One region of the Serratia sp. Nf2 genome, then DNA from elsewhere that is predicted to be linked to it. Evidence: predicted binding sites of a transcription regulator. Region 1 holds the regulator's gene; the other holds the start of a gene.

Region 1 (10,829 bases):
CTGTCTATCGTGATAGGCAGTTCCGAACAGGTTTGGATGGGTATGCAGGATGCTTACGATCTGTGGCAGGCCAGGCAGTCCATCGACGTTTCGAAACTGCGCAAGCTGGACTTCGCTTGACGCCTGCCCCTAAAAAAACACCGGCCTTAGCCGGTGTTTTTCCATTTAGTCTTGCTGCGCCGCCAGCGGCGCGCGTTTTTTCTGATGGTTGACCTTGAACCAGTATCCCGCCAGCAGCAATACCACCCAAACCAGGCCGGCGTACAGCGAGACGCGCGTGGTCGGGAAGTAGCCGATCAGGCCGATGATGAACACCAGGAACACGATTGCCACCACCGAGGTGAACACTCCGCCGCGCAGCGGGAACGCCAGCTGCTTCACCTGCTCTTTGCTCAGGCTGCGGCGGAAGGCGATTTGGGAGAACAGGATCATGATCCACACCCACACGGTGGCGAAGGTCGCCAGGGACGCGATCACCAGGAACACGCTCTCCGGCATGATGTAGTTTAGGTATACCGCCAGCAGCAGCGCCAGCATCATCACCACCACCGTCACCCAGGGAATGCCGCGCTTCGATACCTTGCTGAACATCTTCGGCGCATGGCCCTGCTCGGCCATACCGTGCAGCATGCGACCGACGCCGAACACGTCGCTGTTGATCGCCGACAGCGAAGCGGTGATCACCACGAAGTTGAGGATACCCGCCGCCACGGTGATGCCCATATGCTGGAAGGTCAGCACGAACGGACTGCCGTTGGTGCCCACCTGGTTCCACGGGTAGATAGACATAATGACGAACAGCGTGCCGACGTAGAACACCAGAATGCGCCAAGGCACCGAGTTGATGGCTTTAGGAATCGATTTTTTCGGATCTTTGGCTTCGCCGGCGGTGATGCCGATGATTTCAATGCCGCCGTAAGCGAACATCACCAGCTGCAGCGACAGGATCATGCCGATAAAGCCGTTGCTGAAGAAGCCGCCGTTCGACCACAGGTTATGAATGCCGGTCGGTTGCCCGCCGTTGCCGATGCCCCAGATGATGATGCCGATGCCGGCCGCGATCATGATGATGATGGTGGCGACCTTGAAGAACGAGAACCAGAACTCCAACTCGCCGAATACCTTGACGCTCATCAGGTTGATGGCGCCGATGATCAGCACCACGCTCAGCACCCAGATCCAGTGCGGCACTTCCGGGAACCAGACCCCCATATAGATGCCGAAGGCGGTCACGTCGGCGATGGCGACGATCAGGATTTCAAAGCAGTAAGTCCAACCGGTGATGTAACCCGCCATCGGGCCGAGGTAGTCCTGCGCGTAGCGGGAAAACGAGCTGGCCTGCGGGTTGTTGACCGACATCTCCCCCAGTGCGCGCATGATGATAAAGGCCACGATGCCGCCGATCAGGTAAGCCAGCAGCACGCTCGGGCCGGCCATTTTGATGGCGTCCGCCGAGCCGTAGAACAACCCGGTGCCGATGGCCGATCCCAGCGCCATAAAGCGGATATGACGCGTACTGAGGCCGCGTTTCAGCTTATTGTCGGGGGCCGTGGTGGGTGACTGTTGTTGCATGAAGATGACCCATAGTTTTAAACGTAAAAAAGCCACGGACATGTCCGTGGCCCTGGATTAAGCCGGGGGATTATCAGTGCGCGGTCACTTGGGAACGCGTGCACACCCGATCATAAATCGCGACCAGCGCCAGCATCAGCAGCGAAGGCGGCAACCATGCCAACCCCTGCTCCGCCAGCGGCAGGTGAGTGGTCCAGGCCGGCAGCAGCTGCTGGAAACTGGAGGCTTTCACCGCGTCAAGGATACCAAACAACAGGCTGACAAGCATCACCGGCGCGATGATGCGCGGCGCACTGTGCCACCAACGCAGGGTGAAGCTCAGCACCACCAGCACGATGCACGGCGGGTAAATCGCAGTCAGCACCGGAATGGAGATCTGGATCAGGTGGCTCAGGCCGAGGTTGGACACCACCATCGAGAACAGGCCCAGGATAAATACCAGCGTCTTGTACGAGAACGGCAGGTATTGCGCGAAGAACTCGGCGCAGGCGCAGGTCAGGCCGACCGCGGTCACCATACAGGCGATGAAGATCAGCGCCGCCAGGAAGAAGCTGCCCAGGCCGCCGAAGGTGTTCTGAACGTAAGCGTGCAGGATCACCGCGCCGTTGGTGGCGTCAGGCACCAGCGCGCCGCTGCCGGAGCCCAGCTTGAACAGGCTCAGGTAAACCAGCGTCAGGCCCACGCCGGCGATCAAACCGGCCAAGATGGTGTAACGGGTCAACAGACCGGCGTCTTTCACGCCGCGCGAGCGCGCCGCATTGACGATAACGATGCCGAATACCAGCGCACCCAGCGTATCCATGGTCAGATAGCCGTTAACGAAGCCGGAGGAGAAAGGCACGCTCTGGTAAGCCGCCGTCGCCGGGATCGGCGCGCCGGCAGGCCACAGCAGCGCGGCGATGCCCAATACGGCCAGCGCCACAATCTTCAGCGGTGCCAGCACGTGGCCGACGGTGTCGAGCAGGCGGCCCGGATACAGGGAGATGCCGATCACCAGCGCGAAGTACACCAGGCTGTAGATGAACAGCGGCATGGCACCGTCGCCGGTCAGCGGGGCGATACCCACTTCAAAGGACACGGTGGCGGTGCGCGGCGTGGCGAACAGCGGGCCGACGGCCAGGTAGCAGACGGTCGCCAGCAGCAGGCCGGCGCCGCGGCCGATCGGTGAGCTGAGGGCGTCGATGCCGCCGCCGACGCGCGCCAGCGCGATGACGGTAATGACCGGCAGACCGACCGCGGTGATCAGAAAGCCCAGCGCCGCGGTCCAGACGTGTTCACCGGACTGCAAGCCGACCATCGGCGGGAAGATGATGTTCCCGGCCCCAACGAATAAGGCAAAGGTCATGAAGCCCAGTGCCAGGATATCTTTTGACGTTAAACGATGACTCATACGATGTCGTGTTGCCTGTTCAAATGAAAAAATATGGTCCGATAGCGTGGTGGCGTGACGCCCCACCCGGTTGCCGGCATGCCCGATCGTTGCAGCACCAAATAAGCACCCTAAACGCAGTCGATCCGGCGTTTATGTCCCTATTCGAAAGTGGCCACTCATGAAGATGGGCAAAATTTTAGGAGTTATAAAAATGGAGGTTTAATCCGACAACGAGGGCTAAGGTAAACGTTTATAGCGCTTCAAGGCAAGACGCACGGCGAAAAGCAGAGCTATCGACCATATAAACTTTAGCCACCAGTCGATCATATTGGCTATCAATAAATATACACTACATGATTTGTATCATTTTTGAACAACAGATTCACAAAACGTGAAGCATATACCACTTTACCGCGCGAAAACGCCAATAAATGCCCGATTTTCGCGTGGCATAAGCTCCGTTCAGCCGTTAAAAAAGGCGAAAATTACGCCACATTTTGTCGCTTATTGCACCGTGGCCGACGCGAGCGGCTGCAAGCCGAGCGCCTGGCGGGTCTTCTGCAGGGCGGCCGGCGGCAGCGGCAGATAGCCGTCGTGATTGACCAGGTTCTGCCCTGCGGCCGACAGCACGCGGTCGAGGAACGCGGCGGTCAGCGGCTCGAGCGGTTGATTGGGGGCTTTGTTGATATAGATATAGAGATAGCGCGACAGCGGGTAGCGATCGTTGCGCACGTTGGCGGCGGTAGGCGCGACATAGTCCTCACCCGACTCTGCCAACGGCAGTAGCCGCACGCCGCTGGCGCGAAAGCCGATGCTGGCATAGCCGATGCCGTTGAGCGAACCGGCCACCGCCTGCACCACCGAGGCCGAACCGGGCAGCTCATTGACGCGCGGCATAAAATCGCCGCCGCACAGCGCGCGCAGTTTGAAATACCCGTAGGTGCCGGAAGCCGAATTGCGGCCGAAGCGCTGCAGCGAGCGCGTCGCCCAGTCGCCGCTGAGCCCCAGCTCGCCCCAACGCGTCAGCGGTTTGCTTTCTCCGCAGCGCCGGGTGGCGGAGAAAATGCGATCGAGCTGCTGCAGATTGAGGCCGCGCAGCGGATTGTCCTGATGCACCAACACCACCAGCGCATCCACCGCCACCGGCACCGCCAGCGGCGCATAGCCGTAACGGTGTTCGAACGCCGAGACCTCGGCCGCCTTCATCGGCCGGCTCATCGGGCCCAACTGCGCGGCGCCCGCCGCCAAGGCGGTCGGCGCGGTCGACGAGCCGGCGGCCTGGATCTGCAGGTTAACGTTGGGGTAATGCCGGCTGAAATCCTGCGCCCACAGCGCCATCAGATTCGCCAGGGTGTCGGAACCGACGCTGGACAGGTTGCCCGCCAGCATGCCGTCGGGCTGCGCCAGCGCGCCGCGTCCGGCCAGCAGCGCCAGGCAAAGCAACAGCCCTCGGGTTATTCGGGTCATACCGGTGTCTCGCGTTAATTTTTCACCGCATTCTCTGATAAAGCGGCGGGAACAATCAACCGGTTGGGTAAGGTAAAGATAAAGCGGGTGCCGATCCCCGGCTCGCTGAGGATCTCCAGCCGCGCGTCGTGATGGCTGAGCGCGTGTTTGACGATCGCCAGCCCCAACCCGCTGCCGCCGGTTTGGCGCGAACGGGCCTTATCGACGCGGTAAAAACGCTCGGTCAGGCGCGGCAGGTGTTCGGCGGCGATGCCCGGCCCGTTGTCGCTGACCTGGAACTGCGCACCATGCGCCGTCTGCTGCCAGCTCACTTCGATGTGGGTGCCCTTCGGCGTGTGATTGACCGCGTTGTACACCAGGTTAGACACCGCGCTGCGCAACTGATCTTCATTGCCGAACACGTTGAGCTGTTCGTTTACCCGGAAGCTGATCTCGTGATTGCCACCGCTCAACGATTGCGCCTCGCGCTGCAACACTCGCAGCATCAGCGGGATATCCACCCGCTCGTTCATGTCGACATTGGGCGCCGCCTCGATGCGCGACAGCGTCAGCAGCTGCTTGACCAGCCCGTCCATTCGACGGGTCTGTTCTTGCATGGTGCCGAGCGCCTTGCTGCGCAGCGAGCCGTCCTGCTCTTCGTCGCCCATCATCTCCAGGTAACCCTGCAACACCGTCAGCGGCGTGCGCAGTTCATGGCTGACGTTGGCGAAGAAGTTGCGCCGCGCGCCCTCCAGCTGGCGCATCTGGGTGACGTCGCGCGCCACCATCAGCAGTTGCCCTTCGGAATAAGGCATCACGCGGAATTCGACGTAGTGTTCGTTGTTCAGCTGCAGCGTCAGCGGGCGCGAGAACTCCTGCTGTTGCAGGTAGTGGCTGAATTCCGGATAACGCAACAGGTTGAGGATGTGCTGGCCGTTGTCTTCCGGCCAGCGAAAGCCGAGCAGATGCTGCGCCAGCCCATTACACCAGAAGATGTTGCCTTCGACGGTGGTCATCACCACCGCATCAGGCAGCGATTCGGCCCCGCTGCGAAAGCGCTTGATCAGCAGCGCCAGCTCGCGCCGGCGGCGGCGATTGCGCTGCTGCATCTGATACAGGCCATAGAACAGCGGCTCCCAGCTCCAGCGGCCGGGCGGCGGCGTCATGCTGCGGTCAATCCACAGCCAATGGGAGAGTTTGAGCTGGTTGTAGAAATTCCACACCAGCGCAGCCAGCGCGGAGGCCAGCAGGAACCAGGGCAGATAACCGAAAATCAGCCCCAGCAGTAAGGCGGGCAGGCAAAAAAGAGCCAGCTCCAGAGCCAGCCTCTTCCACGACAGACGTTCTAACACGGCATATTCTCCAGCGCAGCGCGATCAGTAGCGCGTTGAGAACCGGTAGCCGGTGCCCCGAACGGTTTGAACCATTTTATCATGCCCACTGGTTTCTAACGCCTTGCGGAGCCGACGGATATGCACGTCAACGGTACGGTCTTCCACATAAACGTTAGTGCCCCAGACGTGATTAAGCAACTGCTCACGGCTATAAACCCGCTCCGGGTGGGTCATAAAGAAGTGCAGCAGCTTGAACTCGGTCGGCCCCATGTCCAGCGCCTGATCGTTAGCCATCACGCGGTGGGAGGACGGATCCAGACTCAGCCCTTGCATTTCAATCACTTCTTCCACCGCCATCGGTGAAATGCGGCGCATGACCGCCTTGATGCGCGCCACCAGCTCCTTGGGCGAGAACGGCTTAGTGATGTAATCATCCGCCCCCACTTCCAGGCCGCGCACGCGGTCTTCCTCTTCGCCGCGCGCGGTCAGCATCATGACCGGAATATCGCGGGTCAGCGCTTCGCGCTTCATATGTTTGATAAACTGAATGCCGGAACCGCCGGGCAACATCCAGTCGAGCAACACCAAATCAGGGAACGGCTCAGACAGGCGCGTCACGGCGCTGTCATAATCCTCGGCTTCCAACGGTTGGTAACCATTCTGTTCCAACACAAAGCACACCATCTCACGGATCGGCGCTTCGTCTTCCACCACCAGTATGCGTCTTGCCATCGTCAATCCTGCCAATGTGTTAGCGACTTTGCGGGCGCCATTATGCGTCAGTTTTGTGACACTTTTATGAAAAAAAGCGGCTGTTATAGGCAGTAAGCATAGCGATTATTTCCCGGCGCAAAGAAAAATCATTCCGTGGTCATCGCCATTGCGCCGGGACAGCCGCCGCCGCGGCCTTTATAATCATCGCCATTACCTTTGCATCCGGGAGTGTCATGCGCCTGATCCACACCTCTGACTGGCATCTTGGCCAGTACTTTTTCACCAAAAGCCGTGCCGCCGAACATCAGGCTTTTCTGAACTGGCTGATCGAACAGATCGAGCAGCAGCAGGTGGATGCGCTGATCGTCGCCGGGGATCTGTTCGATACCGGCTCGCCGCCCAGCTACGCCCGCGAGCTGTACAACCGCTTCGTGGTGGAACTGCAGCGCACCGGCTGCCAGCTGGTGGTGTTGGGCGGCAACCACGACTCGGTAGCGACGCTGAACGAATCGCGGGAACTGCTCTCTTGCCTGAACACCACGGTGATCGCGAGTGCGCAGGGCTCCCTTGAGCAGCAGATCGTGGTGCTGAATCGGCGCGACGGCCAGCCGGGCGCGGTGCTGTGCGCCATTCCTTTTCTGCGGCCGCGCGATCTGCTCACCAGCCGCGCCGGCGAATCCGGCGCGCAGAAACAGCAGGCGCTGCAGGAAGCCATCGCCGAACATTACCAAGCGCTGTATCAGGCGGCCTGCGAACGCCGCGATCGGCTGGGCCTGCCGCTGCCGATCGTCGCCACCGGCCACCTGACCACCGTCGGCGTCACCACCTCCGACTCGGTGCGCGACATCTATATCGGCACCCTGGACGCCTTCCCGGCGCAGGCCTTCCCCCCTGCCGATTACATCGCGCTGGGCCACATTCACCGCGCGCAGAACGTCGCCAAGTCGGAACATATTCGCTATAGCGGCTCACCGATTCCGCTCAGCTTCGATGAACTGGGCAAAGCCAAAAGCGTCTTCCTGGTCGATTTCGCCGACGGCGCCCTGCAGCAGGTAGAGGCGTTAACGATCCCGCAGTTCCAGCCCATGCAACTGATCAAAGGCGATCTGGCCGAGATCGAACGGCAGCTGCAGCAATTTGCCGACTATGCCGGCGAGCTGCTGGTTTGGCTGGATATCGAAGTGGCGACGCAGGACTACCTCAGCGATATCCAGCGCCGCATCCAGCTGATGGCGGATGAGCTGCCGGTGGAAGTGGTGCTGCTGCGGCGCAGCAAAGAGCAACGCCGCCAGGCGATCGCGCAGCAGGACAAGGAAACGCTGAACGAGCTGAGCGTCAACGAGGTGTTCGAACGGCGCCTGGCGCAAGAGGCCGACATGCCCGAAGCGCGCCAACGGCGGATGCATCAACTGTTCCGCCAGGTAGTCGATGCGGTGCAGCACAATCTTGAGGAGCCCCACCCATGAAGATCCTCAGCCTGCGGTTAAAAAACCTCAACTCGCTGCAGGGCGAGTGGAAAATTGACTTCACCGCCGAGCCGTTCGCCAGCAACGGCCTGTTCGCCATTACCGGCCCGACCGGCGCGGGCAAAACCACCCTGCTGGACGCCATCTGCCTGGCGCTGTACCACCAGACGCCGCGTCTCAACGTCACGCCGAGCCAGAATGAACTGATGACCCGCCACACCGCCGAATCGCTGGCGGAGGTCGAATTTGAGGTTAAGGGCATCGGCTATCGCGCCTTCTGGAGCCAGCGTCGCGCCAAAAACGCGCCGGACGGCAATCTGCAGGCGCCGAAGGTCGAACTGGCGCGCCGCGAGGACGGTAAGATCCTGGCGGATAAGGTGCGCGATAAGCTGGAGATCACCGCCGCCATCACCGGGCTGGACTTCGGCCGCTTCACCAAATCGATGATGCTGTCTCAGGGGCAGTTCGCCGCGTTCCTCAACGCCGACGCCAACGATCGCGCCGAGCTGTTGGAAGAACTGACCGGCACCGAAATCTACGGGCGGCTGTCCGAACAGGTGTTCGAATCCCACAAGCAGGCCAAAACTGACCTGGATGCGTTGCACCAGCGCGCCAGCGGCATCGAGCTGCTGAACGATGAACAGCGCTACTCCCTGACTGAACGGCTAGCGGCGCTGAGCGCGCAGGAAAGCGCTCTCGGCAAGCAAACTCAGCAACAGCAACAGGCGCTGAGCTGGCTGCAGCAATGGCAGCGCCTCCAGCAACAGCAAAACGAGGGGCAACGGCGGCTGGAAACCGCCCAGCGCGAGCAGGCCGAGGCCGCCCCGCAGCTGCAGCGGCTGGCGCTCAGCGAACCGGCCGAGAAATTGCGGCCGCTGCGCAGCGAACGCGATCGCTGCCGCGCCGAGCTGCAGACGATACAACAGCAGGCTGCCCAGCTGACGCAGCAACAGGAGCAGCACTCGGCGCAGCTGGCGCCGCTGCAGCAGGCGGTGGAAAAGGCCCGTCTGGCGCAGCAAGCCCATGCCGAGCATATGCGTCAGCAGCAACAGCTGATCGATGACCAGGTCGCTCCGCTCGACCATCAGATCGCCCAACTGCAGTCGATGCAGGCCGAGCGGCGACAGGCCGGCGATGCCGCCGCGCAGCAGTGCGCCCAACAGCAGACCGCACTGGAGCAGCTCACCGCCCAGCGCAGCCAGCTGACGGCGCAGGCCGCACAGCATCAACAGCAGTTGAACGCACTGACCGAAGCGCTGGCCGCTCAACAGCAACAACGGCAGGCGTTGGAGGCGCAAACGCCGCTGGCCCCGCTGCGCCAGCGCCTGAGCGCTCTGGCGGATCTGCGCCCGACGCGCCAGCAGTTATTTACGCTCGCTTCCCTTAACCGTCAGACCCGCGAGCGTCTGGCCCGGCAACAGGCGGAGCACGCCGAACGGCAAACGCAGCTCGCCGGGCTGCAACACCAGCTGGAGAACGCGCGTCAGCAATTCAAACAGCACAAGGCACAGCTGCAGGAAGTGGAGCGGATCCACGAGCTGGAAAAACGCATCGTCAGCCTGGAAGCGGAGCGCGCCCTGTTGCAGAGCGGCGCCCCCTGCCCGCTGTGCGGCTCCACCAGCCACCCGGCGGTGGAGCAATATCAGGCGGTGCAGCCTTCGGCGACGGAACAACGCTTGGTTGAGATGCGCACCCTCGCCGAGAAACTGCAAACCCAGGGCACCGAGCTGCGCACCCGCTGTGAAGGCCTGCAAGAGCAGCAGCAACGCCAGCAGCAGGCTATCGCGCAGGATGAGCAGCAGCTGGCTGCCCAACAGCAGCAGTGGCAGCAGCTCAGCGCGCCGCTGGCATTCGACTTTACCCTGGCGGAGGGCGAGCAACTCAGCGCCTGGCTGAGCGGCTGCGACGACGAAGAGCGACACGGGCAGCACGCGCTGCAGCAGCATGAACAGGCGGCGCAGGCGGTGCAGCAGGCAAAAGACGCGCTCGCCGCTCTGCAAACGCAGCAGCAGCAGGCGCAGCAACAGCTGGCGCTGCTCGAAGAGCGCTTTACGCTGCTGCAAAAGACCCATGCCGACAGCCTGCAACAGCAGCAAGACCTGCAACAACGCTGGCAAGAAGGCGAGAAAACTCTTGCAGAACGGCGCGCGCAGCGGCTGGCGCTGTTCGGCGAACAGCGGATCGCCGAGGTGCGCGAACAGCTGCGCGCCAAACAAACCGCCTGTGAACAGGCCAGCTTGCAGGCCGCCGAGCAATGGCAAAAGGCGCAGGAACTGCGCGAGCGCCTGGCCGGCCAGCAGGCCGGGTTACAACAGCAGCACGCCCAAATGCAGGAACGGCTACAGCAGGCGCAGCAGCAATGGCAGCAGGCGCTGGCCGACAGCGAATTTACCGATGAAACCGCCTTCGCCGCCGCGCTGCTGGACGATGCCCTGCGCCGCGAATTGCAGCAGCGCAAAGAGCAGCTGCAACAGCGGCAGGTAGAGGCTGCGGCCCTGCTGGCTCAGGCGACGCAAACGCTGGAGCAGCATCGGCAGAACCGCCCGGAAGGGGTGGATGAGGCCAACGCGGATCTCGACGCGCTCACCCAATCGCTGGCCGATCTGGCACAGCAGTTGAAGGCGCTGCAGCTGAGCCAGGGCGAACTGCGCAACCAGTTGGAAAGCGACGCCGCCCGCCGTCTCAATCAACAGGCGCTGTTCGAGCAAATCGCCCGCAGCCAGCAAGACTACGACGACTGGAGCTACCTCAACCAGCTGATCGGCTCGAAAGAAGGCGACAAGTTCCGCCGCTTCGCTCAGGGGCTGACGCTCGATCATCTGGTTTATCTGGCCAACCTTCAGCTCGGCCGGCTGCACGGGCGCTACCTGCTGCAGCGCAAAACCAGCGACGCGCTGGAGCTGCAGGTGGTGGACACCTGGCAGG
Region 2 (18,673 bases), on a different contig from region 1:
GGATTGACCAGGAAGCTGGAGACGTACTGCAGCGACTGCCCGCCGCTCGGATCGCCCTGCGCCGCCTGTTGCGCGTACAGGTGGGCGGCGGGGGCGACGTCACCCAGCCACAGATGGATGCGCGCCTGTTGCCCGAGGCTGCTCAGCGCCAGCTGATCGGGATCGGCGGCGCCGCTTTTCACCCGATCGATCACCTGCTGGAACGCCGCCAGCGCCTGTTCAAGTTCGGCTTTAGGCGGATGCTCGGCGGCGGGAGCCGCTTCACCCGATTCATTCACCGGCGTACCGTGGTCAGCCATCAATACCCGTCCAAGCGAATACTGCGCCCGCAGCCCCCAGTCACCCTGCTCGGCGGCCGGGAGCTTCAGCACCTGCTGGAAATAGTCTGTGGCGCGCGGATCGTGGCTGGCGAAAGCGACGGCGCCCAGTTGATAGAGACGCGCGGCGTTGGACAATCCCTGCGTATTGACGGCGTCAGCTTCTTCCACCGTTTTGGCGGCGCGCATTTTACCGATCGCCACCGTTTCCGGCGATTGCGGCATCGGTTTCGGCGGCATCGGCGGCGGCGGGGCTTGCCAGTGCGGCAACTGTTTATCCGTCGGCACCAGCCGGCCGGCTTCGAAGGCGAAATTGCCCTCCGGCATATACAGCAGAGTACCGTTGCGGTCGATCAGCAGCCGGTTAGGGAAATCCGGGCCGCAGGCATAGCCGTTCAGCGGCAGCGCCAGCGCGGCGCCGATCAGCATGGCCAGCGGAAGAAGGCGGCGGGTGTTCCGTGCCGCGCGCGAATCAAGGTGTGACAAGGGTGCCTCCTGGCGTCAGTTGTTGGCAGCGCAGCCAGCCCAGCGGCCGGGATTGCCCGGCGCGCAGTTGGTCGCCGCTGATGCGGATAAAGCGTTGCCGTTGCGGTGCGGATTCCAGCCGGTAGTTGCCGACCGCGTCCGCGGCCAGGCAATCGTCGGCGCGGATGACCACCTCTTGCGGCAGCGGGGCGTCCACCGGCCCGTTGTTATGAATTATCAGATCATACAGCCCGTTTTGCTGTGGCTGAGGCCTAAATTTTACCTGCCAGTCGACGTTCAGCGGCTGCCGTTCGATCACCGCTCGCAGCGTGGCGAGCGACCAGGCGCGTCGATCGTCCGTCAGCGGCAAGCGGAACCAGATAATGCCGCGCAGTCGGGGCGGCGTTTGCTGCGCCAGCGTCTGCAGAAAATCGGCGATCTGCTGCGGTGCGACCGCCAGCTCGCGGCCGTTGCCCGCCACGCGCAGCGAGGATTCGCTCTCCACCTGCGCACCCTGCGCATCAAACCCCAGCAGCGCCATGCCATAGGCCGGCAGCGCGATGCGAAACGGCTTCGGTGTGACGGCGGCGTACTGCCGCACCCAGCGCAGCGCCAAGGGGCCGTCAAACAGCCCCTGCTGCGGCGAGAGCACGGCATGCACCTGCAGGACGGAGCTGTCGGCCTGTTGCAGTACGCCGGGCAGGTCGGGTGAGCCGATCCAGGCCGGCAGGGCGGTGATGCCGAGTTGCAAAGTGGCGGGCAGCCGTTGGCGTAGCTGCTGCAGAAAGCGTTGGTAGCTCGGCAGGCGGGCGGTGGCGGCGTCATGATCGATCTCGACGCCGGTGACGGGCAGCCCGGCCGCCTGCCAGCGCTGGGTGAGCGCCAGCAGCCGCTGGATAATGGCCTCTTGGTCCAGCTGCGGCAGTTGGCCGTCGAGGCGGGCCACCAGCCAGAGCGGGCGGCCGTCCTGCCTCAGCAAGCTGAGATCGGCCGGGATCTCCCGCCAGCCCTCGCGCGGATGCACCTGCAGCGCCAGCACGCGTAGCCCACCGAACAGATCGCGGCTGTGCGCCAGCGCATCGGCGTGCTGCGGCGTCCAGACCCGCTGCCAGACATAAACTTGCTGATCCCAGCCTGCGGCCAGGCGCAGCGCCTGCTGGCGCCCGAGGAGCGCGGCCGCCAGCCCCAGCGCAATCAAGATCAGCGCCGCCAGCCGGCATTTCATTTTTGCCAGAGATCGCCCTGCGGTGCGAAGCCGCAGGCGCGCATGAAGTTATCGACTTCCCCACGTTCGCGCGGTGCCAGGCCTGCGGTCGACAGCTGCCAGTGGGCGACCTGCGGCAGCTGGCGCTGCGCATCCTGCACCAGATAAAGACCGACGCCGCGGCGGCGCGTCACTTCGCGTACCAGCAGGTCCTGCAGCTCGGCGCGGTCGTCCTGCAGCGCGATTTTCACCGCCCCCAGCAGCCGCTCGTTGAAGCGGGCGGCGAACAGCGCCTTGCCGTCGCTCAGCCAGCGCTGCCACTGTTCCGGCTGCTGGTGCGGCCAAATTTTACCGAGGTCGATAAGGTCTTGCGGGGACAGCGCGGTCAGGCGCTCGATGGTCAGTTTCATGCAGAATTTCCGCGCAGCTAAATGATGCCGACAGTGTAATAGATCTTGTGCAGAGCGTTGTGTAAGTTTTTCTGTACGATTACTGTGCAATATGTTTTTTGCACGGGGCATTTTCCGAGTAAATAGTTAGTAAACGGATTGTTAACCAGCACAACGCACTACGCCTCAAGGTAAAGAGCGCAGATTTAATTCGAATTTTATCCTGTTTACACCGCTTGTTTCTGCCGGATGAAGTTGATTTGCAGAAGAAAATTCCTGTTTAATGGCATGAAAAATAAAGTCTTATTAGAAAATAATGCCGACAAAAAGCCTAAATCATTATTACTTATAACAAAAGCGGTCAATAACGATCGGGCGCAGGCAAACACAACAGGTACGTTCACAACGACAGATGGGGATTTGCGGATGAAATTAACAACAGGTAAGGCACTGCTGGCGGGTTGTATTGCGATGGCCATGAGCCAGACGGCCATGGCGAAAGACATCAAAGTGGCGATCGTCGGGGCGATGTCCGGCCCGGTCGCGCAGTATGGCGACATGGAGTTTACCGGCGCGCGCCAGGCGATTGCCGACATCAACGCCAAGGGCGGCATCAAGGGCGACAAGCTGGTCGGCGTGGAATACGACGACGCCTGCGACCCGAAACAGGCGGTTGCGGTCGCCAACAAGGTGATCAACGACGGCATTCGCTACGTGATCGGCCACCTGTGCTCCTCGTCCACCCAGCCGGCGTCCGATATCTATGAAGACGAAGGCGTGATCATGATTACCCCGGCGGCCACCAACGCCGATCTGACCACCCGCGGCTACAAGATGATCATGCGCACCACCGGCCTGGACTCGGATCAGGGCCCGACCGCCGCCAAATATATCCTCAGCGACATCAAGCCGAAGCGCATCGCCGTGGTGCACGACAAGCAGCAATACGGCGAAGGCCTGGCGCGCTCGGTGCGCGACAGCCTGAAAAAACAGGGCACCGAAGTGGCGATGTTCGAAGGCATCACCGCCGGCGACAAAGACTTCTCCACCCTGGTGGCGCGCCTGAAGAAAGAAAATATCGACTTCGTGTACTTCGGCGGTTACTACCCGGAAATGGGCCAGATCCTGCGTCAGGCCAAGCAGGCCGGGTTGACCACCCGCTTCATGGGGCCGGAAGGCGTGGGCAACTCCTCGCTGTCCAACATCGCCGGAGCCGCTTCGGAAGGCATGCTGGTGACGTTGCCGAAACGCTACGATCAGGTGCCTGCCAACCAGCCGATCGTCGATGCGTTGAAAGCCAAGAAGCTGGATCCGACCGGCCCGTTCGTCTGGACTACCTATGCCGCGCTGCAGTCGCTGACCACCGGCATGGCGCGCAGCGGCAGCCAGGAACCGGCGGACATCGTCAAGGATCTGAAAACCGGCAAGCCGGTGGAGACCGTGATGGGGCCGCTGAGCTGGGATGACAAGGGCGATCTGAAAGGCTTCGAGTTCGGCGTGTTCGAGTGGCATGCCAACGGCACGTCCACACCGATCAAATAAGCCATAATGATTAGGGTGGGGCGCGGCTCGCTGCGCCCGGCGGGTCGGCTTGCCGGCCCCGTCTCCCTTTACCCGTCGGTTCTCCGCCGGCGGGTTTCGCAGCCAAGGGTTCAGAGTATGTCAGAGCAACTCCTCTATTTTCTGCAGCAGATGTTCAACGGCTTAACGTTGGGCAGTACCTATGCATTGATCGCCATCGGTTACACCATGGTTTACGGCATCATCGGCATGATCAACTTCGCCCATGGCGAGGTGTATATGATCGGCAGCTATGTCTCCTTTATCGTGATCGCCGCCCTGATGATGCTCGGCATCGACGTCGGCTGGTTGCTGATCGGCGCCGCGTTCCTGGTCTCGATCGTCATCGCCAGCGCCTACGGCTGGAGCATCGAGCGGGTGGCCTACAAGCCGGTGCGCAACTCCAAGCGCCTGATTGCGCTGATCTCGGCCATCGGCATGTCGATATTCCTGCAAAACTACGTCAGCCTGACGCAGGGCTCACGCGATCTGGCGCTGCCCAGCCTGGTGACCGGCCAGTGGGTGCTGGGGGAAAGCAACGGCTTCGCCGCCACCATCAGCACCATGCAGCTGACCATCTGGCTTGTAACCTTCCTGGCGATGCTGGCGCTGACGCTGTTTATCCGCTATTCGCGCATGGGGCGCGCCTGCCGCGCCTGTGCTGAAGACCTGAAGATGGCCAGCCTGCTGGGCATCAACACTGACCGGGTGATCTCGCTGACCTTCGTCATCGGGGCAGTGATGGCGGCGGTGGCCGGAGTGTTGCTCGGCCAGTTCTACGGCGTCATCAACCCTTACATCGGGTTTATGGCCGGCATGAAAGCCTTCACCGCGGCGGTTCTGGGCGGCATCGGCAGCATTCCCGGCGCGATGATCGGTGGCCTGGTGCTGGGCGTGGCGGAAGCGCTGACCTCCGCCTACCTGAGCACCGAATACAAAGACGTGGTGTCGTTCGCGTTGCTGATCGTGGTGCTGCTGATCATGCCGACCGGCATCCTCGGGCGTCCGGAGGTTGAGAAAGTATGAAACTCAATCTGCTCAATGCGCTGATCGCCACGGCGGTGCTGTTCGTGATGGCGTCGTTCCTGATGGGCATGCAGCTCAGCCTGGATGGCACCAAGCTGGTGGTGCACGGCGCGGCGGAAGTGCGCTGGATGTGGATCGGCATCGGCTGCGTCATCGTCTTTTTCTTCCAGCTGTTGCGCCCACTGCTGCAGCAGGGATTGAAAAAAGTCTCCGGCCCGGCGTTCGTGTTGCCGAGCTTCGATGGCACTACGCCGCGGCAAAAGCTGCTGGCGGCTCTGCTCATCGTCGCGGCGGTCGCCTGGCCGTTCCTGGTGTCGCGCGGCACGGTGGATATCGCCACTCTGACGCTGATCTACGTGATGCTGGGCCTCGGCCTCAACGTGGTGGTGGGTTTGTCCGGTCTGCTGGTGCTCGGCTACGGCGGTTTCTACGCCATCGGCGCCTACACCTACGCGCTACTGAATCACTACTACGGCCTCGGCTTCTGGGAGAGCCTGCCGCTGGCGGGCATCGTCACCGCCGCCTTCGGCTTCCTGCTTGGTTTCCCGGTGCTGCGGCTGCGCGGCGATTATCTGGCGATCGTGACGCTCGGCTTCGGTGAGATCGTGCGTATCCTGCTGCTGAACAATACCGAGATCACCGGCGGGCCGAACGGCATCAGCCAGATCCCGAAACCGACCTTCTTCGGCCTGGAGTTTAACCGCAGCTTGCGCGACGGCGGCTGGGATACCTTCCATAACTTCTTCGGCCTGAAATACGATCCGAGCGATCGCATCGTGTTCCTGTACCTGGTGGCGCTGCTGTTGGTGGTGCTGACGTTGTTCGTCATCAACCGCCTGCTGCGCATGCCGCTGGGGCGCGCGTGGGAAGCGCTGCGCGAAGACGAGATCGCCTGTCGCTCGCTGGGCCTCAGCCCGACGCGCATCAAGCTGACCGCCTTTACCATCAGCGCCGCTTTCGCCGGGTTTGCCGGTACGCTGTTCGCTGCGCGCCAGGGGTTCGTCAGCCCGGAATCCTTCACCTTCGTCGAGTCGGCCTTCGTGTTGGCGATCGTCGTACTGGGGGGCATGGGCTCGCAGTTCGCGGTCATTCTGGCGGCGATCCTGCTGGTGGTGTCGCGCGAGCTGATGCGCGACCTGAATGAATACAGCATGTTGCTGCTGGGTGCGCTGATGGTGTTGATGATGATTTGGCGGCCGCAGGGACTGTTGCCGATGAAACGGCCGCAGCTGAAGCTGCAGGCGGCGGACATTCACGCGGGCAAGGGGGAGCAGGCATGAGCGTTCAACCTTTACTGCAGGTGGAAGGCCTGTCGATGCGCTTTGGCGGGCTGCTGGCGGTCAACAACGTGGCGTTGACGCTGAACGAGGGCGAAATCGTGTCGCTGATCGGCCCCAACGGCGCCGGTAAGACCACGGTGTTCAACTGCCTGACCGGTTTTTACCGCCCGACCGGCGGCACCATCAAATTGCGCGATCGCCACCTGGAAGGGTTGGCGGGGCAGGCCATCGCCCGCATGGGCGTGGTGCGCACCTTCCAGCACGTGCGGCTGTTCCGTGAAATGACGGTGATTGAGAACCTGCTGGTGGCGCAGCATCAGCACCTGAAAAGCGGCGTGTTCGCCGGGCTGTTGAAAACCCCGGCTTTCCGCCGCGCCGAAGCCGAGGCGCTGGCGCGAGCAGCGGAGTGGCTGGAGCGCGTCGGCCTGCTGGAGATGGCCAACCGTTCGGCGGGCAACCTGGCCTATGGGCAGCAGCGGCGGCTGGAGATCGCCCGCTGCATGGTGACCCGGCCGGAGCTGCTGATGCTGGATGAACCGGCTGCCGGCCTCAACCCGAAAGAGACCGACGAGCTGGACCACCTGATCGCCGAGCTGCGCGATCGGCATAAGGTATCGGTGCTGCTGATCGAGCACGACATGAAGCTGGTGATGGGCATCTCCGACCGCATTTACGTGGTGAATCAGGGCACGCCGCTGGCGCAGGGCACACCGGCGGAGATCCGCAACAACCCGGACGTGATCCGGGCTTATTTGGGCGAAGAATAATATGTTGTCATTCAATCAGGTATCCGCCCATTACGGCAAAATTCAGGCGCTGCATCAGGTCAGTTTAACGATCAAGCAGGGTGAAATCGTGACGTTAATCGGCGCCAACGGCGCCGGTAAAACCACGCTGCTCGGCACCCTGTGCGGCGAGCCCCGCGCCAGCGAAGGCAGCATCGTCTTTCAGGACCAGGACATCACCCAGTGGCAAACCTCGCGCATCATGCGCGAAGCGGTGGCGATCGTGCCGGAAGGGCGGCGCGTCTTCTCGCGCATGACGGTAGAAGAAAACCTGGCGATGGGCGGCTTCTTTGCCGATCGCCCGCAGTATCAACAGCGTATCGAACGGGTGTTCACTCTGTTCCCGCGCCTGCTGGAGCGCCGAAGCCAGCGCGCCGGCACCATGTCCGGCGGCGAACAGCAGATGTTGGCCATCGGCCGCGCGCTGATGAGCCAGCCGAAGCTGCTGCTGCTCGACGAGCCCTCGCTCGGGCTGGCGCCCATCATCATCCAGCAGATCTTCGACATCATTCAGCAGCTGCGGGAAGAGGGCATGACCATCTTCCTGGTGGAGCAAAACGCCAATCAGGCGCTGAAATTGGCGGACCGCGGTTATGTGCTGGAAAACGGCCGCGTGGTGTTGGAAGATACGGGGGCTGCATTGTTAGCCAACGAAGCAGTGAGGTCGGCGTATCTGGGCGGTTAATCTGCCCCCCTACGAATTAAAATAATCAGGTACGAGAAGAAGAAATGAAGACAGAAGGGTTACTCGCGCAGCGCATCGTTAACGTAAAAAGTTCGGCCATCCGTGAATTGCTTAAGCACAGCAAGATGGAACACGTCATTTCGCTGGCGGGCGGCATCCCCTCTGATGCGCTGTTCGATTTCGAAGGATTGAGCATTGCCACTCAGCAGGCGATCACCGAACAGCCGAAAAGCGCGTTCCAGTATGGCCTGACCGAAGGCAGCCCGCTGCTGCGTGAGCGTATTTGCGCGCTGTGCGCCGAGCGCGGCGTCACCGCTGGCGCGGACGAGGTGATGGTCACCGCCGGCTCTCAGCAGGCCCTGGATTTGGTGATGCGCGCCATCGTCAATCCCGGCGACGTGTTCGTGGTGGAGCGCCCGACCTACCTGGCGGCGCTGCAAACGCTGGAACTGGCGGAGGCCCACATCATGTCGGTCTCGTCCGACAGCGACGGCATGGTGGTGGAAGAGCTGGCCGAGCTGCTGAAAACCCAACGCATCAAGGGCGTGTACGTGGTGCCGAACTTCGGCAACCCCAGCGGCATCACCCTGAGCGCCGCGCGCCGCGAACTGCTGGTGAAGCTGGCCGCCGAACATAACTTCCTGATCATCGAAGACGATCCGTACGGCGAGCTGCGTTTCACCGAAGAGCGCCACCCGACGCTGCATCAGGTGTCGCAGCGGGTGCTGGGCAACACCGACCACATCATCTATACCTCGACCTTCTCCAAGATCCTGGCGCCGGGCCTGCGGTTGGGCTGGGCGATCCTGCCGCCGTTCCTGCTGCATAAAGTGGCGATCATCAAGCAGGCGGCGGATCTGCACGCCAGCGCGCTGTCGCAGAGCATCGTCGAATGCTACCTTGGCCTGGATCGCCTGCCGGCGCAGATCGACAAGATCCGCGCCGCCTACAAGCAAAAGGGCGAGATCCTGGCCGGTTTGGTGGAGCAGGAGTTGGGCGACTACATCACCTTCGATAAGCCGAAGGGCGGCATGTTCCTGTGGGCGCGTTTCCGCCAGCCGTTCAACGCCACCGAATGGCTGAACACGACCTTGCAGCAGGGCGTGGTGTTCGTGCCTGGGGAATACTTCTTCTCCGACAACCCGGATCGTTCGACCTTCCGCCTGTCGTTCGCCACCGCCACCGAACAGCAGATGCAGGAAGCGGTGGCGCGCCTGCGCCGTTCGCTGTAATCCTCGCGGCGGCGGAGCCCATGCCCGCCGCCGACATCAAACCGCCATCTTCACTTCACCTTGCTGTCATGTGGCTGTCATATAACGGTTATTTTTCTGTCATCCGCGCATGGCATGTTATCCCCCGTCATCTTTCGAGCCGCAGCGTTGTTGGCTGCCCGGCTGCCCCCCTGTCACTTAGTTAGCTAAGCTCCAGGGTGCCAGCAGGTTGCCGCCTGGCTGCAACTCGAAAGCTATAGGGGGCACTCCCTCATCAAGAATTGATTCTTTTCGCTCACGCGCTTTTACACCAGCTTTTTCAGGAGTTAGGCATGCTCACCTACGCTATTCGCAAAACCACGCTGTGCGTCGCGTTGACCCTGGCGGTCAGCACTCAGGCGCTGGCGGCGACCGAGATCCCGTTCTGGCATTCGATGGAAGGCGAACTGGGTAAGGAAGTGGATTCCCTGGCAGATCGCTTCAACCAGTCGCACAGCGACGTCAAGATTGTGCCGGTTTATAAAGGCAACTACGAACAGAGCCTGGCGGCGGGCATCGCCGCTTACCGCTCCGGCAAGGCGCCGGCGATCCTGCAGGTGTACGAGGTGGGCACCGCCACCATGATGGCCAGCAAGGCCATCAAACCGGTCTACGAAGTGTTTAAAGAGGCCGGCATCAACTTCGACGAGTCGGTGTTCGTGCCGACGGTAGCCGGCTATTACACCGACAACAAGAGCGGCCATCTGCTGTCGCAGCCGTTCAACAGCTCCACGCCGGTGCTGTACTACAACAAAGATGCCTTCAAGAAGGCCGGCCTGAACCCGGACCAGCCGCCGAAAACCTGGCAGGAGCTGGCGGCGGATACCGCCAAGCTGCGTGAGGCCGGCATGAAGTGCGGCTACGCCAGCGGCTGGCAGGGCTGGATCCAACTGGAGAACTTCAGCGCCTGGCACGGCGTGCCGTTCGCCAGCGAAAACAACGGTTTCGGCGGCACCAACGCCAAGCTGGAGTTCAACCAGCCGCTGCAGGTCAAGCACATCGAACTGCTGGAGGCGATGAACAAGAAGGGCGATTTCACCTACTTCGGCCGCAAAGACGAATCCACCGAGAAGTTTTATAACGGCGACTGCGCCATCACCACCGCGTCATCCGGTTCGCTGGCGGACATCAAGCATTACGCCAAATTTAACTACGGCGTCGGCATGATGCCGTACGACGCCGATGCGAAAAACGCGCCGCAGAACGCCATCATCGGCGGGGCCAGCCTGTGGGTGATGAACGGCAAAGATGCCGCCACCTACAAGGGCGTGGCCGAGTTCCTGCAGTACCTGGCGCAGCCGGAAATCGCCGCCGAATGGCACCAGAAGACCGGCTATCTGCCGATCACCACCGCGGCTTACGATCTGACCAAGCAGCAGGGCTTCTACGACAAGAACCCGGGGGCCGACGTCGCCACTCGCCAGATGCTGAACAAGCCGCCGTTGCCGTTCACCAAGGGCCTGCGCCTGGGCAACATGCCGCAGATCCGCAGCGTGGTGGATGAAGAGCTGGAAGGCGTGTGGACCGGCAAGAAAACGCCTCAGCAGGCGTTGGACGCCGCCGTGCAGCGCGGTGACGTGCTGCTGCGCCGCTTCGAAGCATCGACCAAGTAACCCTGCGTCGCGGGCCCGGCAGACCGGGCTCGTGTCTTCACGCCGATCCTTCCTTACCCGATCAATGGTTTAACTGCTATGTCATCTTCCCGTCCCGGTTTCGGCTGCAGCTGGTTGCCCTATGCGTTGGTGCTGCCACAGCTGCTGATTACCGCCGTCTTCTTTTTATGGCCCGCCGGCGAGGCGCTGTGGTATTCGGTGCAGAGCCTCGATCCGTTCGGCCTGTCCAGCCAGTTTGTCGGGCTGGATAATTTTAAACAGCTGTTCCAGGATCCTTACTACCTCGACTCGTTCTACACCACGCTGATCTTCAGCTTCCTGGTGGCGGGCATCGGGCTGGCGGTGTCGCTGTTCTTCGCCGCGCTGGTGGACTACGTACTGCGCGGCAGTCGCCTCTATCGCACGCTGATGATCCTGCCCTATGCGGTGGCGCCGGCGGTGGCGGCGGTGCTGTGGATCTTTCTGTTCAACCCCGGCCTGGGGTTGATCACCCATTTCCTCAACGGGCTGGGCTATAACTGGAACCATGCGCAAAACAGCGGCCAGGCGATGTTCCTGGTGGTGCTGGCCTCGGTATGGCAGCAGATAAGCTATAACTTCCTGTTTTTCCTCGCGGCGCTGCAGTCGATCCCGCGCTCGCTGGTGGAGGCGGCGGCCATCGACGGCGCCGGCCCGGTGCGGCGTTTCTTCCATCTGGTGCTGCCGCTGATCGCGCCGGTGAGCTTCTTCCTGCTGGTGGTCAATCTGGTGTACGCCTTCTTCGATACCTTCCCGGTGATCGACGCCGCCACCGGCGGCGGGCCGGTGCAGTCCACCACCACGTTGATCTACAAGATCTACCGCGAAGGCTTCGCCGGATTGGATCTCTCCAGCTCTGCCGCGCAGTCGGTGATCCTGATGCTGCTGGTGATCGGCCTGACGGTGATCCAGTTCCGCTTTGTTGAACGTAAGGTGCGCTATCAATGATTGAGAATCGACGCGGGCTGGATATCTTCAGCCATGTGATGCTGATTATCGGCGTGCTGGTGGTGCTGTTCCCGCTGTACGTGGCCTTTGTCGCCGCCACGCTGGACGACAAGCAGGTGTTCCAGGTGCCGATGACGCTGGTGCCCGGCGGCCACCTGTGGGAGAACATCCGCAATATCTGGCAGGGCGGCGTGGGCAACCTCAAGGTGCCGTTCTCGCTGCTGCTGCTGAACAGCGTGATCATGGCGCTGGCGATCACCTTCGGCAAAATCGCGGTGTCGGTCCTGTCGGCTTACGCCATCGTGTACTTCCGCTTTCCGCTGCGCAGCCTGTTCTTCTGGCTGATTTTCCTCACCCTGATGCTGCCGGTGGAGGTGCGTATTTTCCCGACGGTGGAGGTGATCTCCAACCTCAACCTGCTGGACAGCTACACCGGCCTGACGCTGCCGCTGATGGCCTCGGCCACCGCGACCTTCCTGCTGCGCCAGTTCTTCATGACGCTGCCGGATGAGCTGCTGGAGGCGGCGCGCATCGACGGCGCCGGGCCGATGCGTTTCTTCTGGGACATCGTGCTGCCGCTGTCGAAAACCAATCTGGCGGCGCTGTTCGTCATCACCTTTATCTACGGCTGGAACCAATACCTGTGGCCGATCCTGATCACCAGCGACGCCTCGATGGGCACCGCGGTGGCGGGCATCAAGAGCATGATCTCCACCTCCGGCGCGCCGACCCAGTGGAACCAGGTGATGGCGGCGATGATTCTGACTTTATTGCCACCGCTGGCGGTGGTGCTTCTGATGCAGCGCTGGTTTGTGCGCGGTCTGGTTGATAGCGAGAAATAACGACGATGGCAGGATTAAAACTACAGGCGGTCACCAAGTCTTACGACGGTAAAACGCCGGTGATCAAACAGATCGACCTCGATGTGGCGGACGGCGAATTCATCGTGATGGTCGGCCCGTCCGGCTGCGGCAAATCCACGCTGCTGCGGATGGTGGCCGGGCTGGAACGCACCACCAGCGGCGATATCTATATCGATACCCGGCGCGTGACCGATCTGGAGCCCAAGGATCGCGGCATCGCGATGGTGTTCCAGAACTACGCGCTCTATCCGCACATGAGCGTGTACGACAACATGGCCTATGGCCTCAAGATCCGCGGTTTCGGCAAGGATCATATCCGCCAGCGGGTGGAAGAAGCGGCGCGCATCCTGGAGCTGGAGCCGCTGCTCAAACGCAAACCGCGCGAGCTTTCCGGCGGCCAGCGCCAGCGCGTGGCGATGGGGCGCGCCATCGTGCGCGAACCGGCGGTATTCCTGTTCGATGAGCCGCTGTCCAACCTGGACGCCAAGCTGCGGGTGCAGATGCGCCTGGAGCTGCAACAGCTGCACCGCCGTCTGAAAACCACCAGCCTGTACGTGACCCACGATCAGGTGGAGGCGATGACGCTGGCGCAGCGGGTGATCGTAATGAACAAGGGCGTGGCGGAGCAGATCGGCACCCCGAGCGAAGTGTACCAACGGCCGGCTTCGCTGTTTGTCGCCGGCTTTATCGGATCGCCGGCGATGAACCTGCTGCCCGGCACCCTCAGCGCCGACGGCGGCCAGCTGCTGCTGGCGGACGGCATGGCGCTGCCGTTGCCGGCGGCCAAACCGCAGTGGGCGGGGCGGCCGTTGACGTTGGGCATTCGGCCGGAGCATGTTCAACTGGTGGCGCAAGGCCAGGGCGTGCCGCTGCAGCTGCAGACGCTGGAGCTGCTGGGGGCCGACAATCTGGCGCACGGCCAGTGGGGCGGCCACGGGGTGATCGCGCGGCTATCGCATGAAACCTTGCCGACGGCGGGCAGTACGCTATATTTGCAGCTGCCTGCTCAGGCGCTGCACTTCTTTGACTCCGACAGCGGATTACGGATGGATTGATGACTAGACCCTGGCCTTACCCTCATATCGTTGCCCACCGCGGCGGCGGTTCTCTGGCGCCGGAAAACACCCTGGCGGCGATCGACGTCGGCGCGCGCCACGGCCACAAGATGATCGAGTTCGATGCCAAGCTGGCGCAGGACGGGCAAATTTTCCTGCTGCACGACGACACCCTGGATCGCACCAGTAACGGTTGGGGCGTGGCGGGCGAGCTGCCGTGGGACAAACTGGTGCAGCTGGACGCCGGCAACTGGTACAGCTCGGCCTTCAAGGGCGAGCGGTTGCCGCTGCTGTCGGAAGTGGCGGAACGCTGCCAGGAACGCGGCCTGATGGCCAATATCGAGATCAAGCCGACCACCGGCAGCGACGATGAAACCGGCCGGGTGGTGGCGCTGGCGGCGCGGTTGCTGTGGCAAGGGCAGACCGATCCGCTGCTTTCCTCCTTCTCGGTAGAAGCGCTGGCGGCGGCGCAACGCACCGTGCCGGACTTGCCGCGCGGCCTGCTGCTGGAGGCTTGGGACGACAACTGGCGCGAGCTGACCGAACGCCTGGACTGCGTCTCGCTGCATATTGACCACAAAGCGCTGACTGCCGAGCGGGTGAAAGCGTTGAAAGACGCCGGGCTGCGCATTCTGGTGTATACCGTCAACCAACCGGATCGCGCGCGCCTGCTGCTCGACTGGGGCGTTGACTGCATTTGCACCGACCGGATAGATTTGATCGGCCCGGATTTTTAATCCGGCGCCGATGAACCCCGCGACGACAAGCCTTGCCGCCGCACCACCGGAAGGAATGCGATGCCTGGCTTTATCCTGTCACTGTGGCACCAGATCGTGCTGTCTTTACCGCTGTTTGTTCTGATTGCATTGGGTTATGGGCTGATTCGCTGGGGGAAATGGCCTGCCGGCATCACCGATGGCCTGACGCGCTTCGTGTTTTCTCTCGCCTTGCCCGCCATGCTGTTTCGCATGATGTGCGACTTCTCGCAGCGCCCGGCGGTCGATGCCCGGCTGCTGATCGCGTTCTTCGGCAGTTGCCTGATCGTGTTTGTGCTTGGCCGTCTCGTCGCCCGGCATCTCTTCCGGCTGGATGGCGTCGCCGGATCGGTGTTTGCGCTGGGCGGTATTTTCTCCAATAACGTGATGCTCGGCTTGCCTATCGCCAGCGTGATGCTGGGGGAGGCGGCGATCCCGTCGGTGGCGCTGGTGCTGGTGTTCAACGGCCTGATCCTGTGGACGCTGGTGACGGTGTCGATCGAATGGGCGCGCAACGGTTCGCCGACGCTGAGCGGTTTCGCTAAAACCGCGCGTAGCGTGCTGACCAATCCGCTGATCGTCGGTATCCTGTCCGGCACCTTGTTCAGCCTGACCGGCCTGCCGCTGCCGGCCTTCGTCGATCGGCCGGTCAGCATGCTCGGCCAGGTGGCGGCGCCGCTGTCGCTGGTGGTGCTGGGCATGGGGCTTGCCGAGTACCGCATCAGCGAAGGCTGGCAGCTGAGCAGCGTCATCTGCGTGCTGAAACTGCTGGTGCAACCGCTAGTGATTTGGCTGCTGGCCTGGATGATGGATTTGCCACCGATGGAAACCCGGGTTGTGGTGCTGCTGGGGTCGATGGCGGTGGGGGTGAACGTCTACCTGATGTCGCGCCAGTTCAATACGCTCACCGGCCCGGCCGCCACCAGCCTGGTGATGTCCACCGTGCTGGCGGCGATCACCACGCCGCTGATCCTCACCGTGATGGGCGTGCGGGCGTAGCCGGCATCGGCGCCTGCGGCACCGCCGGCGCGGTGCGATTGAACGGATCGCGCGGCTGATTGCCGTTAGGCAGCAGTTGTCCGCCGTTCGGCGTGGTTTGCATCAGCTGTTGCCGCTGATTGTCGAGCTGCCGCTGTTGCTGCAGGCGGCGTTGGTCCATTTGCCGATTGTTCAACAGGCGCTGTTGCTGGGCCTGCTGGCTGTTTTGGTTGAGTAACTGCTGCTGTGAACGCAGATCGGTCACGCCGTTGGCCGCCGCAGCCAGGCCGGGCAGCCACAGCAGGACGAACAGGATATGAGAAGTTTTCATGATGGTTACCTCGCCTTTTTATTAAGCCTAACCCAGCGGTGAAATTTTGCCGGTAGTTTATCTTTTGTTCGGATGTAAACCGCCTTTCATCCCCTTATGCGCCCATCTTCCGTTACAATCGCCCTTTCGGTCTTTTTAGGGTGAACCCATCGTGCTGCTTTTGGTTATAACCACCATCCTGTGGGCATTTTCTTTCAGCCTGATTGGCGAGTACCTGGCGGGCCATGTCGACAGCGGGTTCTCGGCGCTGGTGCGCATCGGGCTGGCGGCGCTGGTGTTTCTGCCGTTTCTGCGTTGGCGCAACATCAAACTCAAGGTGATCCTGCTGTATATGCTGGTGGGCGCCTTCCAGCTGGGCATCATGTACCTGTTCAGCTTCCGCGCCTATCTGTACCTGACAGTGCCGGAATTCCTGCTGTTCACCGTGCTGACGCCGCTGTATATCACGCTGATCTACGACTTGCTGAGCGGCCGGCGCCTGCGTTGGGGCTACGTCTTCAGCGCGTTGCTGGCGGTGCTGGGCGCGGCGATTATCCGCTATCACCAGTTGAGCGAACACTTCTGGTGGGGGCTGCTGTTGGTGCAGGCGGCGAACATCAGCTTCGCCATCGGCATGGTCGGCTATAAGCGCCTGATGGAAGTGCACCCCTTGCCGCAGCACACCGCCTTTTCCTGGTTCTACCTGGGGGCGGCGGTGGTGGCAGTGGTGGCCTGGTTCCTGTGGGGCAATCCGCAGCAGCTGCCGACCACCAATCTGCAGTGGGGCGTGTTGATCTGGCTGGGCGTGGTGGCGTCGGGGCTGGGCTACTTCATGTGGAACTATGGCGCGACGCAGGTCGATGCCGGCACGCTCGGCATCATGAACAATATGCATGTGCCGGCCGGTTTGTTGGTCAACCTGGCCATCTGGCAGCAGCAGCCGCATTGGCCGAGCTTTATCATCGGGGGGGCGGTGATAGTCGCTTCGCTGTGGGTGCACCGCCGCTGGGTGGCGCCGAAACAGCTCGGCTAAGCGGGCGGGGCACCCCGGCCTGGGGCGCCCGAACGTTTATACGCCGGCCGCCAACGCTTTGGCGCCGGTCGTGCCGGGGCGTGCCGCGTCGCGCACAAACGGCAGATGATCGCAGGCGTGCTGGCGGGCCGAGCGGATAAAGGCTTCGGTCACCGCCTGGCGCTGTTCGCCATCGCGCACGGCGGCGTACAGGCGGCTCCACAGGCCGTCACCCAGAGTTTTGGTCACCACCAGCCCCTGCCGTTCGAAACTCTCCACCACCCAGTGCGGTAGCGCCGCAATCCCCATCCGCGCCGATACCATCTGGATCAGCAGCAGCGTGTTATCGACGTTCTTCAACGCTGGGCTGACGCCCGCCGGCTGCAGAAAATGCCGCCAGATATCCAGCCGTTGGCGCTGCACCGGGTAAATCAACAGCGTTTCGTCACTCAAGTCTTCCGGCTCGATGTGCGGCTTACCGGCCAGCGGATGATCCGGCGCCAGCACCAGGCGCACTTCGAAATCGAACATCGGCGAGTAGTGTAGGCCGCTGCGCGGCAGAATATCCGACGTCATCACCAGATCCAGTTCGCCCTGTTGCAAGGCCGGCTGCGGATCGAAAGTGACGCCGGAAGTGAAATCCATCACCACCTGCGGGAAACGCTGACGGAAGTTGTCCAGCGCCGGCGTCAGCCACTGAATGCAGCTGTGGCATTCGATGGCGATGCGCAGCGTGGTCTGGTGCGGCTCGTGGCAGGCCTGCAGCGCCTGTTGGATCTGCGGCAGTACCTGCTCCGCCAACTGCAGCAGGATCTCGCCCTGGGCGGTGAAGCGCAGGGGCTGGCTCTTGCGTACGAACAGCTTGAAGCCCAGACGTTGCTCAAGATCGCTGAACTGGTGCGACAGGGCAGACTGCGTCTGATGAAGTTGGGCCGCCGCCCCCGCCAGCGAACCGCTGTTGCGCAGTGCCTGCAGCGTCCGTAAATGTTTCAGTTCGATCATGAGAGTCCTTCACATTGACAGTGAATAAATTGCGCTTGTGGTTAATACAGTACCTGCTGATTATGGATGTGTAAACATCTGGACGGCTAAATGGGGAATATGACGATGGCAATTTTGAATCACACACTGGGTTTTCCTCGCGTTGGGCTACGACGTGAGTTGAAAAAAGCTCAGGAAAGCTACTGGGCCGGCAACTCAACGCAGGAAGAGCTGTTGGCGGTTGGCCGCGAGCTGCGCGCTCGTCATTGGCAACAGCAACAGCAGGCCGGAGTGGATTTGGTGCCGGTCGGCGATTTCGCCTGGTACGATCATGTGTTGACCACCAGCCTGCTGCTGGGCAACGTGCCGGCGCGCCATCAGAATGCGGATGGCTCGATCGATCTGGACACGCTGTTTCGCATCGGCCGTGGCCGAGCACCGACCGGCGAGCCGGCGGCCGCGGCGGAAATGACCAAATGGTTTAACACCAACTACCACTACATGGTGCCCGAATTCCAGCAAGGCCAGCAGTTCAAGCTGGGCTGGACTCAGCTGCTGGACGAAGTGGATGAAGCGCTGGCGCTCGGCCATCGCATCAAGCCGGTGCTGCTGGGCCCGCTGACCTATCTGTGGCTGGGTAAGGTGAAGGGCGAGCCGTTCGACCGCCTGTCGCTGCTGAAAGATATCCTGCCGGTTTACCAACAGGTGCTGGCCGAGCTGGCGAAACGCGGCGTCGAGTGGGTGCAAATTGATGAACCTGCGCTGGTGCTGGAGCTGCCGCAAGCCTGGCTGGATGCGTTCAAACCGGCTTACGACGCGCTGCAGGGGCAGGTGAAGCTGCTGCTGACCACATATTTCGACAGCGTCGGCCACAACCTCGACACCATTCGCACGCTGCCGGTGCAGGGGCTGCACGTCGATCTGGTCGCCGGCCATGACGATATTGCCGCGCTGAGTGCCGCATTGCCGAACGACTGGCTGCTGTCGCTGGGGGTGATCAACGGCCGCAACGTCTGGCGCGCCGATCTGAGCCGCTGGTTCGAACGTCTGCAGCCGCTGGTGGGCACCCGCCCGCTGTGGATCGGCACCTCCTGTTCACTGCTGCACAGCCCGATCGACCTGAGCGTGGAAAGCCGTCTGGACGAAGAAGTGAAAAGCTGGTTCGCCTTCGCGCTGCAA

What was found. Region 1 encodes PhoB, which activates phosphate uptake and scavenging genes when phosphate is short. Its sites were predicted from a motif close to CTGTCATAAAACTGNCNNAT; they were not measured.
Region 2: ugpB (sn-glycerol-3-phosphate ABC transporter substrate-binding protein UgpB) is a predicted target of PhoB. The motif match lies at 9,007-9,026, and genes of this name have one in related genera.

What each region holds. Positions count from the first base shown of each region.
Region 1 is NZ_PYTW01000005.1:67,350-78,178, reverse strand. Features, by position in the region: gene C9411_RS12650 (HigA family addiction module antitoxin) at 1-120, shown strand, start outside; gene proY (proline-specific permease ProY) at 166-1,572, opposite strand; gene brnQ (branched-chain amino acid transport system II carrier protein) at 1,646-2,962, opposite strand; gene C9411_RS12635 (PstS family phosphate ABC transporter substrate-binding protein) at 3,449-4,411, opposite strand; gene phoR (phosphate regulon sensor histidine kinase PhoR) at 4,426-5,742, opposite strand; gene phoB (phosphate response regulator transcription factor PhoB) at 5,767-6,456, opposite strand; gene sbcD (exonuclease subunit SbcD) at 6,672-7,904, shown strand; gene sbcC (exonuclease subunit SbcC) at 7,901-10,829, shown strand, end outside.
Region 2 is NZ_PYTW01000007.1:26,574-45,246, reverse strand. Features, by position in the region: gene C9411_RS16145 (hypothetical protein) at 1-746, opposite strand, end outside; gene C9411_RS16140 (DUF3142 domain-containing protein) at 790-2,007, opposite strand; gene panM (aspartate 1-decarboxylase autocleavage activator PanM) at 2,004-2,396, opposite strand; gene C9411_RS16130 (branched-chain amino acid ABC transporter substrate-binding protein) at 2,802-3,917, shown strand; gene livH (high-affinity branched-chain amino acid ABC transporter permease LivH) at 4,035-4,961, shown strand; gene C9411_RS16120 (high-affinity branched-chain amino acid ABC transporter permease LivM) at 4,958-6,241, shown strand; gene livG (high-affinity branched-chain amino acid ABC transporter ATP-binding protein LivG) at 6,238-7,008, shown strand; gene livF (high-affinity branched-chain amino acid ABC transporter ATP-binding protein LivF) at 7,010-7,711, shown strand; gene C9411_RS16105 (PLP-dependent aminotransferase family protein) at 7,756-8,943, shown strand; gene ugpB (sn-glycerol-3-phosphate ABC transporter substrate-binding protein UgpB) at 9,255-10,574, shown strand; gene ugpA (sn-glycerol-3-phosphate ABC transporter permease UgpA) at 10,653-11,540, shown strand; gene ugpE (sn-glycerol-3-phosphate ABC transporter permease UgpE) at 11,537-12,382, shown strand; gene C9411_RS16085 (sn-glycerol-3-phosphate import ATP-binding protein UgpC) at 12,388-13,458, shown strand; gene ugpQ (glycerophosphodiester phosphodiesterase) at 13,458-14,195, shown strand; gene C9411_RS16075 (AEC family transporter) at 14,256-15,212, shown strand; gene C9411_RS16070 (hypothetical protein) at 15,187-15,522, opposite strand; gene C9411_RS16065 (carboxylate/amino acid/amine transporter) at 15,674-16,534, shown strand; gene metR (HTH-type transcriptional regulator MetR) at 16,571-17,515, opposite strand; gene metE (5-methyltetrahydropteroyltriglutamate--homocysteine S-methyltransferase) at 17,606-18,673, shown strand, end outside.